3 regions of the Clostridium sp. LBM24168 genome follow, and region 2 is predicted to be linked to each of the others. Evidence: riboswitches for the same ligand, from Rfam matches in the RefSeq annotation. Region 2 holds a riboswitch; each other region holds the start of a gene.
The links. A riboswitch is a leader RNA that binds a small molecule or an ion and turns the genes downstream of it on or off. The one in region 2 is predicted to bind thiamine pyrophosphate.
Positions count from the first base shown of each region.

Region 1 (4,184 bases), 410 kb from region 2:
AAAATCTATTATTTCTCCATCCCGCAATTTGTTTCTTATTTTCAGCAGCTTACTATCAATATATTCAAGAGGCTCTAAATTTTTTTTCTCATTTTTATCTATCTTTATAACCTTGTATATTCCTCCATTTTTTATCACAATTCTCGTATTACCCATAAGTGCCAAAATCGGATCGTGAGTTGACATAAAAATAATTTTATCCTTTTTGAGAAGTGTTTCAATAGCCTTTCTACGGTCTATTCCTGCATTTTCTATCTCATCAATCAATATTATAGGCGATCTGCTGAGCAATGCCGTGTCGGCAATCATAAGAGCCCTGGACTGTCCACCACTTAGCTGGGTTATTGGAGCATCTTTTGAAAATTTTTCTCCTGCAAGATCATTTGCACATTTTACTATCGACTTCACAATTTCACAGGGATTGCATATCATTCGGCTTTCTGCATGCATTTCAATAAATTCTTCTACGGTAACATCCATTATGAAATTCATATTTTGTGAAAGCTGCGCAACCATCTTATTGTCCAAAGAAAATCTGTCTTTCTCTTCAGGTACTTTGCCGTTTATAAGTATCTGCCTTCCTGTTGGAGTATCATTTTGTGCAAGACATTCTATATCCTCAAGAAGCCTGCTCTTTCCTGAACCAGTCCGTCCAACTATACAAACTACTTCCCCACATCTAAATGTCAATTCTGATCCTTCATCTTTTCCTGACTTGTCATGTCCTCCTATTACAGTTACCGATCTAATATTACAGCTGTTCATATCTTTTATTTTCCTCATCTTTTCAATAAAATCTTCAAAATAACTCAAAATTTGATTGCTGTTGTAACCCATACTTTCAAGGTACATTTCATCTAAACCAGATATAACTTTTCTGGCTGTCATTGAAGTATCGACATTATTAATTCCTATAGATATAAAAAAATTTTTCGTACTAGGATATTTTTCTAAGATATCTTCTATCTTCACATCAACTATATCTTCCATCAAATCTCCACCTTGAATTTAGTAGCTTATAAATAATTATAATATTAAATTGCAATAATTTAAAGTATATTAAGTAGTATTTATAAATAATTTGTGGTTTTTATTAATAAAAACGTAATTTAAACATAATATTAATGCAGTATACATAAAAATATATAGTATGAAATTAATTTTCAAATTTGGAGATGATAATAGTGGAATCAACAATAATTCTTGTTATAATACTGGCAGTTTCAGTTCTTGGAAAAGCCAATTCTGTGGCTATCGCAAGTTGTATACTCCTAATTTTAAAACTTCTTAATATAGATAAATATGTATTTCCGTCTCTACAAGAAAATGGTTTATCATGGGGATTGATAATATTACTAATATCCATTTTAATACCTATAGCAAATGGTAGTGTAAAATATATGGCCATAAAAAATGTGTTCACATCCTGGTTTGGAATATTTGCCCTCTTAATTTCACTTTTTACTACATACCTAAGTGGATTGGGAATGCAGTACTTGACCATACAGGGACATAGTGAAATTATGCCAGCTCTTATACTTGGTGCAGTCCTTGCTGCAGCATTTTTGGGTGGCGTTCCTGTAGGTCCCATGATAACTTCTGGAATGATAGCTCTGGGGCTAAAACTTTTTCATAAAATAGGTTCTTAAATATAAGTTGCAAATTTATCTATTTGTAGTAGAATTAATAGTGATAACGTAATATATTGTAGGGGTGCTTTTAAAAGCTGAGAAGATTTACATCTAACTCTTTGAACCTGATCCAGTTAAGGCTGGCGTAGGAAACATTTTGTATAATAATTTACATAATTTTAGGATTTCAAAAGGTGTATTGCTTCTTCAGCAGTACACCTTTCATTTTAAATTTACTATGGAAAGCAAGAGGTGACCGCAATGAAAAAAGTGCTGACTATTGCCGGTTCTGATAGTTCGGGTGGTGCCGGAATACAGGCTGATTTAAAAACAATGAGTGCAATCGGTGTATTTGGAATGAGCGCTATTACAGCTATAACAGCTCAAAATACAGTTGGAGTACAAAGTGTAATGGAAGCATCTCCTGAAATCGTTGAAGCTCAGATTAGATCAATATTTGATGATATAGAAGTTAATGCTGTAAAAATAGGCATGGTATCAAACAGCAAAACCATATCAGTAATATATAGACTATTAAAAGAATATAAAGTTAAAAACATAGTACTTGATCCCGTAATGATATCAAAGAGTGGCTACTTTCTATTAAAAAAAGAAGCACAGAATCAATTAAAATATCTAATAAGCATAGCAGATCTGGTAACTCCAAATATACCAGAGGCGGAAGTACTATCAGGAATAAAGATATCAAATGAAGATGATATGATAAAAGCAGCCTTCAAAATAAAACAACTTGGTTGTAGACATGTACTTGTAAAAGGAGGGCACAGACAAGAGGATGCAAATGATATCTTGTTGTACAATAACAAAATATCATGCATAAAATGCAACAGAATAGACACCAATAATACTCATGGAACTGGTTGTACTTTGTCTTCTGCCATAACCTCATATATAGCCAGGGGATTTGATTTAGAGCAGGCAGTTTTGAACTCCAAAAAGTATATAACAAAAGCTATAGAAAATTCCTTTCCCATAGGCCATGGTGTAGGTCCTCTAGGACATTTTGTAGAACTGTACAAAAAAGCAGGAATTTCCTATAAATAATACCTGGAATTCTCAATTCATAAGCTGGGAGGAAATTATAATGAATAATTCAAATTTGGAAAGAGTTTTAAATGTATTGCTTCAAGTAAGGCAAAAAGTTCCACTGGTTCAATGTATTACAAATCATGTTACAATTAACGACTGCGCAAATATACTTCTCTCTTATGGTGCTTCACCTGCCATGTGTGAAGCCTATGATGAAGTATTTGACTTTGTAAAAATATCACAGGCACTTTATATAAATCTAGGCACTTTGAATAAAGAACAAGAAACTTCAGTAATACTTGCAGTAGAATCTGCAAAAATAAATGATATTCCAGTAGTGCTCGATCCAGTAGCTTGCGCTGCTATTCCTAAAAGAATTCAGGTCATAAACAGAATTTTTGAGGTTGGCAAAATAGATATTATAAAAGGAAATATAGGAGAAATAAATTTTCTTGCAGGAAAATCCTCAAATGTAAAAGGCGTGGATTCTTTAGATGGTTCCGAAGGAGCAATGGAAAGTTGCATAAGACTTGCCAGAAAGTATAATTGCACTGTAGCCGCAACAGGTAAAGAAGATTTCATAACAAACGGCAAAGAAAGTGCCATAATACAAAATGGTACAAATATGCTCACCAAAATAACTGGTGCAGGATGTATGCTAGGTGCACTCTGCGGTGCAGCTGCTGGAGCTTGTAAAGATAATTTTATTGCTGCAACTGCAGCTATACTATCAATGAATATAGCTGCTGAGGAAGCCTTTAAATACGCAAAAGCTCCTGGAAGCTTCAGGGTAAAATTAATAGATTCAATATATGAATTGGACTGTGATAAACTAAGGAAAGGTGAAAAAATATTATGGGAATAAATTATAATTTATATCTGGTAACGGATAGGAGATTCATTGGATCAAAGCCCTTGAAAAAGGCCGTTGAAGAGGCAATACTAGGTGGAGTTACCTTAGTTCAAGTAAGAGAAAAAAATGCATCTTCAAGAGAATTTTATAGAATAGCACTTGAAGTCAAGGAAATTACACAGTATTATAAAATTCCAATCATAATAGATGACAGACTAGATATAGCTCAAGCTATTGATGCAGATGGAGTACATTTAGGTCAAACCGATATTCCCCTTGACATAGCCAGAAAAATACTAGGTATCAATAAGATAATAGGTATATCTGTCGGAAACATAGAAGAAGCTGTTGAAGCTGAAAATGGCGGTGCTGATTACCTTGGCATAGGTACTATATTTAATACCGGAACCAAAAAAGACATAGATATCCCTATAGGAATAGAAGGTCTCAATAAAATTTATAACAGTATAAACATACCTGCAGTTGCCATTGGAGGTATAGGACAGAACAACTTCAAAGAAGTATTTTCAACAGGTATAGATGGTATAGCCGTTGTATCTGCAATACTTGGAAGTAAGGACATAACTTCTGCAGCAAAGCAGTTAACAGCTATACACTAAATATACTCAGACAATTTTAACAAGCTCTGT
Region 1 is NZ_CP196861.1:369,042-373,225, reverse strand. It holds gene ACSVC9_RS01785 (ATP-binding cassette domain-containing protein) at 1-990, opposite strand, end outside; gene ACSVC9_RS01780 (DUF441 domain-containing protein) at 1,185-1,649, shown strand; TPP riboswitch at 1,700-1,800, shown strand; gene thiD (bifunctional hydroxymethylpyrimidine kinase/phosphomethylpyrimidine kinase) at 1,893-2,696, shown strand; gene thiM (hydroxyethylthiazole kinase) at 2,737-3,546, shown strand; gene thiE (thiamine phosphate synthase) at 3,537-4,154, shown strand.
Region 1: it holds a riboswitch for thiamine pyrophosphate, as region 2 does, so the genes downstream of both, thiD (bifunctional hydroxymethylpyrimidine kinase/phosphomethylpyrimidine kinase) here and thiS (sulfur carrier protein ThiS) in region 2, are expected to answer to the same signal.

Region 2 (4,184 bases):
GCTGTTGCATGTTGCATGTTATTTCGTTTATACCTTCCAGCTCGTGATACAAGTACTTATTGTCACTATTTTTTAAATCATACCATAGTTTAGCAGCTTTGATACAATCTTCTTTGACTCCCGGTTCGAAAAAGTCCTTTATGGTGTAATTATAGGATTTTATGAATTTGTTGTAGTGGTTTTTCTTTGAATGCAGTTTTTTCCCGGACAATGTTATCAATTTCTGAGTGTCATATATATAGTCAAAATTATCTATGTCTTCTTTTATATGAATATTATCTCCATATAGTTCTCTTAGATCATTTAAAAAGCTCTCTTCTACATCTCCAAATAAATAGGGCATGCTATTTATTGCCGAATATTTTTTTAGTATTTCTACTATATATTTGAGATTCTCTTTTGTATATCCGATAGGTTGCATAAAATAGTAGTTTCCATCAAAACCCATTTTTTTAATTATAAGAACATTATCTACTACAGTATAACTTATATCACATGCTTTTCTCCATATGAGAAAAGTTGTAAAAGAATATTCACAGGTAGTAAAATTATAATTATGTAGATACTTGTCAAAAAAATTTTTGTCATTCATAGTTAGGGGATTAAATTCTAGCATAAATATTCTCCTTGTCATTTAAATTTATTGGTGGATTTATCCTGTAAATGATTGGACTCCCATTCATTTCTCAGAATCCCATACAGGTACATATCATATCTTTTATTATCTCTATGTATAAATTCTCTGTAAGTTCCTTCTTTTTTGAATCCGACCTTTTCGTATAATTTTATAGCAGGTATATTATAAGACAATACAGTTAATTGTATTCTGTGAAGATTGAGTTCCTCAAATCCAAATTCAATAGTGAGATTCAGAGCTTCTTTACCTATGCCAAGTCCGCGGTTTGAATTGCTCCCTATACCTATATATATGGTGGCAGTTCCATTGTTCCACAGTATATTTTCAAAGCCTGTTACTCCTATAAATTCACCATTTAAGATATTTCTTACTGCAAATATAAATTTATCGGAAGATTTTTTTACATCTTCTATCATAGGCCTTAATTCATATAGAGACATGGGGAAAGATGATATCATATCGTAGTTCCTCAAAAATGATACGTCATTATACCATGTTTCAAATATCTTCAAGTCATCATCTCTAAAAGCAGTTAGTATAATTTTAGATCCTTTTAGCAAATCTTTTATCAAGATATTACACCACCTTGTAAAAATTAAAATTAATAGATAATAATTTTATATAAATTATAACTTATACATATACATTAATTCAAATGAAACTACAATTCAAATGAAACTACAGATTTTTAATATTGATTTAATTTTTTGCTATGCTATAATATATATATAAAATAATAACAAGTGAATAAACTATATGGAGAGGTCATATTGATGACCTGAGAGTGGAATGTTATTCCTTATCCTCATAACCTGATTTGGGTAATGCCAACGTAGGGAGATAATATATGTGAAATATATGGCAAAAATTGTTTTAAACACAGATTCTCCTGGAATTTGTGTTTTTTATCTTTTAGGGTATATTTAAATTAGATTATGAGGAAACATTTTTATATGTTTCCTTTTTCCTATATTTTACATGAAATCGAATATTAATATGATGAGTAAGGAGGGAGAAGATTGATCGTAAATGGAGAAAAGATGGAACTTCAAGCTGGAATAACAATTTTAGATCTTTTGAAAACTTTAAATATTGATTCCAATAATGTAGCTGTAGAAGTGGATATGGAAATTGCAGATAGAGGCCAATTTGGGAATATTAAATTGGACAGTAATTCAAAAGTAGAGATAATACGTTTTGTAGGTGGAGGTTAAATCTATAGAGATGAATACAATTGTATTGAAAATTATATAAAGGAGGTATTTTATGGATAAGTTAATTATTGGAGGAAAAGAACTCAGCAGCAGATTATTTTTAGGAACAGGTAAATATTCTTCGGATAAATTATTGCCGGAGGTATTGAAAAGTGCAGAAACTAATGTAGTAACTACAGCACTTAGAAGGGTTGATATGCACTCAAGGAGAGAAAACATAATAGATTTTATAGGAAAGGAATATATTTTACTTCCGAATACATCAGGAGCAAGAACCGCAGATGAAGTAGTAAGGCTTGCAAAGCTTGGAAGAGCTGCTGGATGTGGAAACTGGATAAAGATAGAAGCAGTATCTGACAATAAGTATCTTCTGCCGGATAATATCGAAACTATAAAGGCAACAGAAGAGCTTGTTAAGGACGGATTTGTAGTACTTCCCTATATAAATCCCGATCTTTCAGATGCGAAAAGGCTGGTAAATGTTGGAGCAGCGGCTGTTATGCCTCTTGGTTCCCCTATAGGTTCAAACAGAGGAATAAGGACCAAAGAAATGATTAGGATACTTATAGACGAAATAGATATTCCTATAATAGTAGATGCAGGTATAGGAAAACCTTCTGATGCAACTCTAGTCATGGAGATGGGAGCAGATGCTGTACTTGTAAATACTGCTATAGCTACATCGGAGGATCCTGTACTCATGGCAGAAGCCTTTAAATATGCAGTAAAAGCTGGAAGACAAGCATATATTGCAAAACTTGGTGCCCAAAGAGAAAGTGCAGCAGCTTCTTCTCCACTCACAGGATTTTTGAGATAGGAGGAAATATAATGGGAATTTATGAAGAAATACAGAAATATAAAAATTTTAATTTTGATAGATTTTTGGAAAGTGTTACAGATTCTAAAATAGAAAATATACTTTTGAAAGATAGAATTTCATTGGAAGACTTTTTAGCACTTTTATCTCCGACAGCAGAAAAATATCTGGAGCCTATGGCTAGAAAAGCTAGAGAAATAAGTATAAGAAATTTTGGAAAGAGCATAGTTTTATATACGCCTATGTATATTGCAAATTATTGTACAAATAAATGTATTTACTGTGGTTACAATGTGGAAAATAAAATAGCCCGAAAGAAAATGACCTATGAGGAAATTGACAGAGAAGCTAAAGCAATATCACAGACAGGATTGAAACATATAATATTGCTTACAGGTGAGTCTAGATATCATTGCCCAATGGAATATCTTAAAGAAGCTGTTAAAATACTCAAAAAATATTTCGATTCCATATGCCTTGAGATATATCCGCTTGAGGAAAATGAGTATAGGGAGCTTGTAGAACTTGGTGCAGATAGTCTGACCGTATATCAGGAAACTTATAATGAGGATGTATATAAAACCGTGCATCTTGCAGGCAAGAAGAGAGACTACAGATATAGACTGGAGGCACTTGACAGAGGATGTAGGGCAGGAATACATTCTGTTGGGATGAGTGCACTTCTTGGACTTTACAAATGGAGAAATGAAGTGTTTTTAACTGGAGTTCATGCAGCGTACATTTCAAAAAATTATCCATCTGTTGAAATAAGCATGTCTGTTCCTAGAATAAGACCCCATGCTGGAAGTCCGATTAAAATATATGAAGTGACTGACAAGAATTTAGTACAAGCTGCTCTTGCATATAAGATATTTTTACAGAGGGCAGGAATTAATATTACTACAAGGGAAGGCGAGCAGATGAGAAATAATCTTATTCCACTTGGAGTTACAAAAATGTCTGCAGGTGTTACTACCGAGGTTGGTGGACATTCATTGAGCAATGAGGATAAAGGAGAAGGCCAATTTATAATATCTGATGCCAGGTCAGTTGACGAAATAAAGGATGAAATAGAGAAACAAGGGTATAATCCGATATTCAAGGACTGGCAGTATTGTTAAATGGGAGATAAGGATATTTTCAAGCTAAAGGGGAATAAAAAGATAATTTCAGTTACAAATAGACATCTTGTACCGAAAGGATATTTTTATAATGTGCTGGAAAAATGCGCAGAATTTGGTACAGATGCTATAATGCTTAGGGAAAAAGATTTGTGTTATGAAGAAATTATTGAAATGGGTAAAAAGGTGAAAACTATATCGGATAGATATAAAAAGAAACTCATAATAAATGGAAATGCAAAGGCAGCTTTATGTCTTGAGGCTTTTGCACTCCATGTGGGGTTTCAAGAATTTAAAGCCATGCAGAAGAATAGTAGTGAGATAGATTTCCTAAAAAATAAAAAAATAAAAATAGGAGTTTCAATCCATAGTGTTCGTGAAGCCATAGAAATTGA
Region 2 is NZ_CP196861.1:777,940-782,123, forward strand. It holds gene ACSVC9_RS03795 (DUF2156 domain-containing protein) at 1-616, opposite strand, end outside; gene ACSVC9_RS03800 (GNAT family N-acetyltransferase) at 631-1,209, opposite strand; TPP riboswitch at 1,385-1,493, shown strand; gene thiS (sulfur carrier protein ThiS) at 1,657-1,851, shown strand; gene ACSVC9_RS03810 (HisA/HisF-related TIM barrel protein) at 1,904-2,668, shown strand; gene thiH (2-iminoacetate synthase ThiH) at 2,680-3,789, shown strand; gene ACSVC9_RS03820 (thiamine phosphate synthase) at 3,790-4,184, shown strand, end outside.

Region 3 (4,184 bases), 1.0 Mb from region 2:
CCGTCCTAATAAGACTATGTTTTCCAAAATGGCTCTAGTTATTTCAACAGCTGCCGGAAGAGGTATGAAATCGGCCAATAGAGATATTGTGGATAGTCTAACTTTTTGGGGAGTGGGCAGGATATTTGCCTACGGCAAAGCAGTTGCAGCTGTTAATTGGCAGGGCGTAAGTGAAAAGAGAAAAGACAGGATTAAAAAAGATGTGGTAAAGCTGTCTGCTAAAATTTTACGTAAATGTCATAATATAAAACCGAGCATGAAAATAAAAATCCTCTTTTATACAATGCGTTTTATGCAGAAAAGATTTACTATCAATCCTGTTGATAAAGAGTACTGGCGAAATCAGGGATGGCTGGGAAATAAACGGCCATGGAAATAAGAGGAAAAATTGATGCAGTATTGTTATTATGGTATTATTAATTTATATTATAACAAATACATGTGTTAAGGTTTGGAGGATGATATTATGGGCTTTTTTTCAAGATCATCGGATAGACGGCGCTATGGAGATTATAAGAGAGGCAGCAGTTATTACAAACGAGAGGGATTTTTAAGACGGCTTTTAAGGGGCTTCGGCTCATTTTCTAGATCCTATTCCGATGACTCTACAAAAAGACGTAAAAGGTACTACAAAAGTTCACGGTCATGATTTCGTTTTTTAAGAAAAAGATATGCCCACCAGGTTCTTTTTATGGTGGGTATGTAGTTGTAAAATTTTTAGGAGAAGGACGATTTGGGATATGTTATCTGGTCGAGTTGGATGGAAGGCAGTATGTACTTAAAGAAATCAAACCTAAAATGGTGAAAAGGCAAGGAAACAAGATCCTGCTTGAAAATAAGATACTTGCTTCGATAAATCATCCTTCAATTCCAAGAATATTTGATATGGTAAAAAATAATACGACTTATGCCTATATTATGGAATTCAAGAAGGGGAAAACCTTGGAGGATATGCTGTTCAATGATATGTATAAATTTAATCGGAGAGAAATTTATAAAATAGGAATTAAAACAATAAATATAATGCAGTATCTTCACGAGAGAAATATTGTGCACAGGGATATAAGAATACCCAATATAATTATAGATGGAGATAGGGTCAATCTTGTAGATTTTGGACTTGCAAGACAGGTTGATAATGTAAAATATAAATTTTATGATGATTTTTTATATTTCGGGCACTTACTTCTTTATTTACATTATTCTTCTTTTGTAAAAAAGTCGAGAATAAAAAAGCCCTGGTATGAAGAACTGGAATTATCATGTCATGAGATAAATTTCATAAAAAAATTATTTGACTTGAGTGGGGGATACAAAAATATTTATGATATAAAGAAGGAGTTCTTGAAATTGTATCAATGAACTATAAGCAATTATTTATTATAAATTTGTATATAGGTGTTATCATTTAATATTATCAGTACATCTTGTAATCCTCCACAGACATCTTTAGTACAACTTTTTATGGAGGATAATTCTATTTCAAATTTATTATCTTTTTGTACAGAATTTATTACAATGCTTTTAATATTTTTATGAAATACAGGTCTGTCATAGGATAATAACCTGCTTGATTTTCCTTCTATACTTATGCTTATATTCTTGTCTTTAAAATATTGAAGGTATTGTTCCAGTCTTTTAATTATATCTTCATTTTCTAAAAAAGTTGTCATCTACTTTTCTCCTCTTTTGTGTATAATCAAATAAAAAAAGTACTTATATGGAAGAATAAGCACTTTAAATCAATTAAGATAATTTGCTTGCTCCCTACGCCAGTATTAACTTAACAGGTTCCAAGAGTCAGGTTTTAACCTTCTCAACCAAAATGGTTCCTCCGCAAACATGTACATATTAATTTTATAACCATTATATCATACTTTGAATATTGACTTAAAGTATTTATTTCACTATATTTTAGTATATATTTATATTACGATTGGAGCAGTAAAATGAAATTATTGATACATGATTTGGAAATTAATGAATTTGAAAAAGCATTTTTCAATTTATCAGATGAAGTAAAAGTTGTTTCAAAGGATAGTATGATACATCACTGCATAGGATGTTTTGGATGCTGGGTAAAAACACCAGCCAGGTGTGTGATACGTGACAAGTATAGTGATATGGGAGAATATCTGTCAAAATGTAGAAATTTTATCATTATAAGCAGGTGCTGCTATGGTGGATATAGTCCATTTGTTAAAAATATATTGGATCGGAGTATTTCATATCTGCACCCTTATTTTGTAATGAAAAATGGGGAAATGCATCATAGAAGGCGCTATGACAACCGCATGGATATGAAGGTATGGTTTTATGGTGAAGATATAACTGAAAAAGAAAAATGTACCGCACAAAAGCTGGTGAGGGCAAACTCCATTAATCTGGCTTGCAGTGCAAATGAAGTTACATTTATTCATGACATTAATGAAATGAAAGGACAGATATTATGAAAATAGCTCTTATTAATGGAAGTCCCAAAATTGAAAATAGTGCTTCTGGTTGTATATTACAGGATTTGAAGCCGTTTTTAGATTGCAGTAACAGTATAATTTCTGAATATCACTTTAACAAAGGACAATTAAGTGTAAAAGAAATGAAAAAATTAGCTGACTGTAATATTCTTGTATTTGCTTTTCCTCTGTATGTAGATGGAATTCCATCTCATTTGTTAAGCTGTCTTGTTCAGCTGGAAATGTTATTTGCATCTATAGGGGAAAAAGAAATTACAGTTTATTGTCTGGTGAATTGTGGATTTTACGAAGGCCATCAGAATAAGCTGGCAATTGAAATAATGGAGAATTGGTGCATGAAAGCAGGACTTAAATGGGGACAGGGAATTGGAATTGGTGCAGGAGGAATGCTTATATCGTTAAAAAATGTACAAATTGGTCATGGACCTAAAAAGAACCTGGAGAAAGCATTTAAACAGCTTGCAGATAATATATTGAAGTGTACTTCAGAGGAAAATATATTTATTACAGCAAATTTTCCGAGGTTTTTATATAAACTTGCTGCAGAAATGGGATGGAGAAGGTTAATTAGGGGAAATGGGTTAAAAACAAGAGATTTGTTTCTGAAAAAATAAAGACTAAATGGAGTGAAAAAAGACTAAATGGAGTAGTCAGTATAATTAAATATCTGTATAATGATAATGAATATCATTTGATATGGCTTTGCTGACAAATTATATTCAAATCAAGTATTAAAGGGGGAATCTATTTGAAGTTAAAAAAAATGTTAGGATTAATAGTGGGTGCGGTAATGTTATTTTCGACAACTGTTTTTGCAGAATCTTCATATTCTTTAAACCAAAAAAGAATTTTTGGAAAAGATAGATATGAAACTTCATCACTTATAAGCAAAAATGGTTGGGAAAGTGCTTCCAGTGTAGTAATATGCAATGGAGAAAATTTTCCAGATGCACTTTGCGCCTCATCTCTTGCAAAGAAGTATAATGCACCAATTCTACTTACAAGTAAATCAGGTTTAAGTGAAAGTACAAAGGAAGAATTATCAAGGTTAAATCCTGATAAAGTGGTAATTATAGGTGGAAATGGAGTTATATCTGACAAGATAATATCTGAAATAAAAACTGCAGTACCTAAGGCTAGTGATGTAACAAGACTAGGAGGAACTACAAGATACGATACTTCAAAAATAATTGCGGATAAAGTTGGAAAAAGTTCTTCGGTAGTGTTGGTTTCGGGAAAAGCTTCATCAGATGCACTTTCTATAAGTTATATAGCTGCTAACAAGGGCATGCCTATTCTATTAGCAGATAGAAGGGAAGATGTATTAGAGTATTCAAAAAATAACAGTGTAGAAAAAGCCTACATAATAGGGGGAGAGTCCCTAGTATCAAAAGATATAGAGGGCATATTTAAAAATACCGAAAGAATATATGGAAAGGACAGATATGAAAGCAACCAAAAAATACTTGACAAATTTAAAAATGATATAAATTTTGGTAGTGTATATCTTGCCTCTGCCCAGTATAATGGAGTGGATCAATTTGCAGATGCATTATCTGTTTCAGCTCTGGCATCTAAAGATTGTAACCCTATAATATTAGTAAATGGTACTATAAATAAAGATACAGTTAATATAATAAAATCCAAAGTTGATAAAAACAGCAAAGTAATAGCAATAGGAGGAACTCAACTTGTATCTGAAAATATAGT
Region 3 is NZ_CP196861.1:1,778,685-1,782,868, reverse strand. It holds gene ACSVC9_RS08790 (flavodoxin family protein) at 1-379, shown strand, start outside; gene ACSVC9_RS08785 (serine/threonine protein kinase) at 646-1,362, shown strand; gene ACSVC9_RS08780 (hypothetical protein) at 1,374-1,673, opposite strand; TPP riboswitch at 1,748-1,846, opposite strand; gene ACSVC9_RS08775 (flavodoxin family protein) at 1,950-2,453, shown strand; gene ACSVC9_RS08770 (hypothetical protein) at 2,450-3,088, shown strand; gene ACSVC9_RS08765 (cell wall-binding repeat-containing protein) at 3,223-4,184, shown strand, end outside.
Region 3: it holds a riboswitch for thiamine pyrophosphate, as region 2 does, so the genes downstream of both, ACSVC9_RS08780 (hypothetical protein) here and thiS (sulfur carrier protein ThiS) in region 2, are expected to answer to the same signal.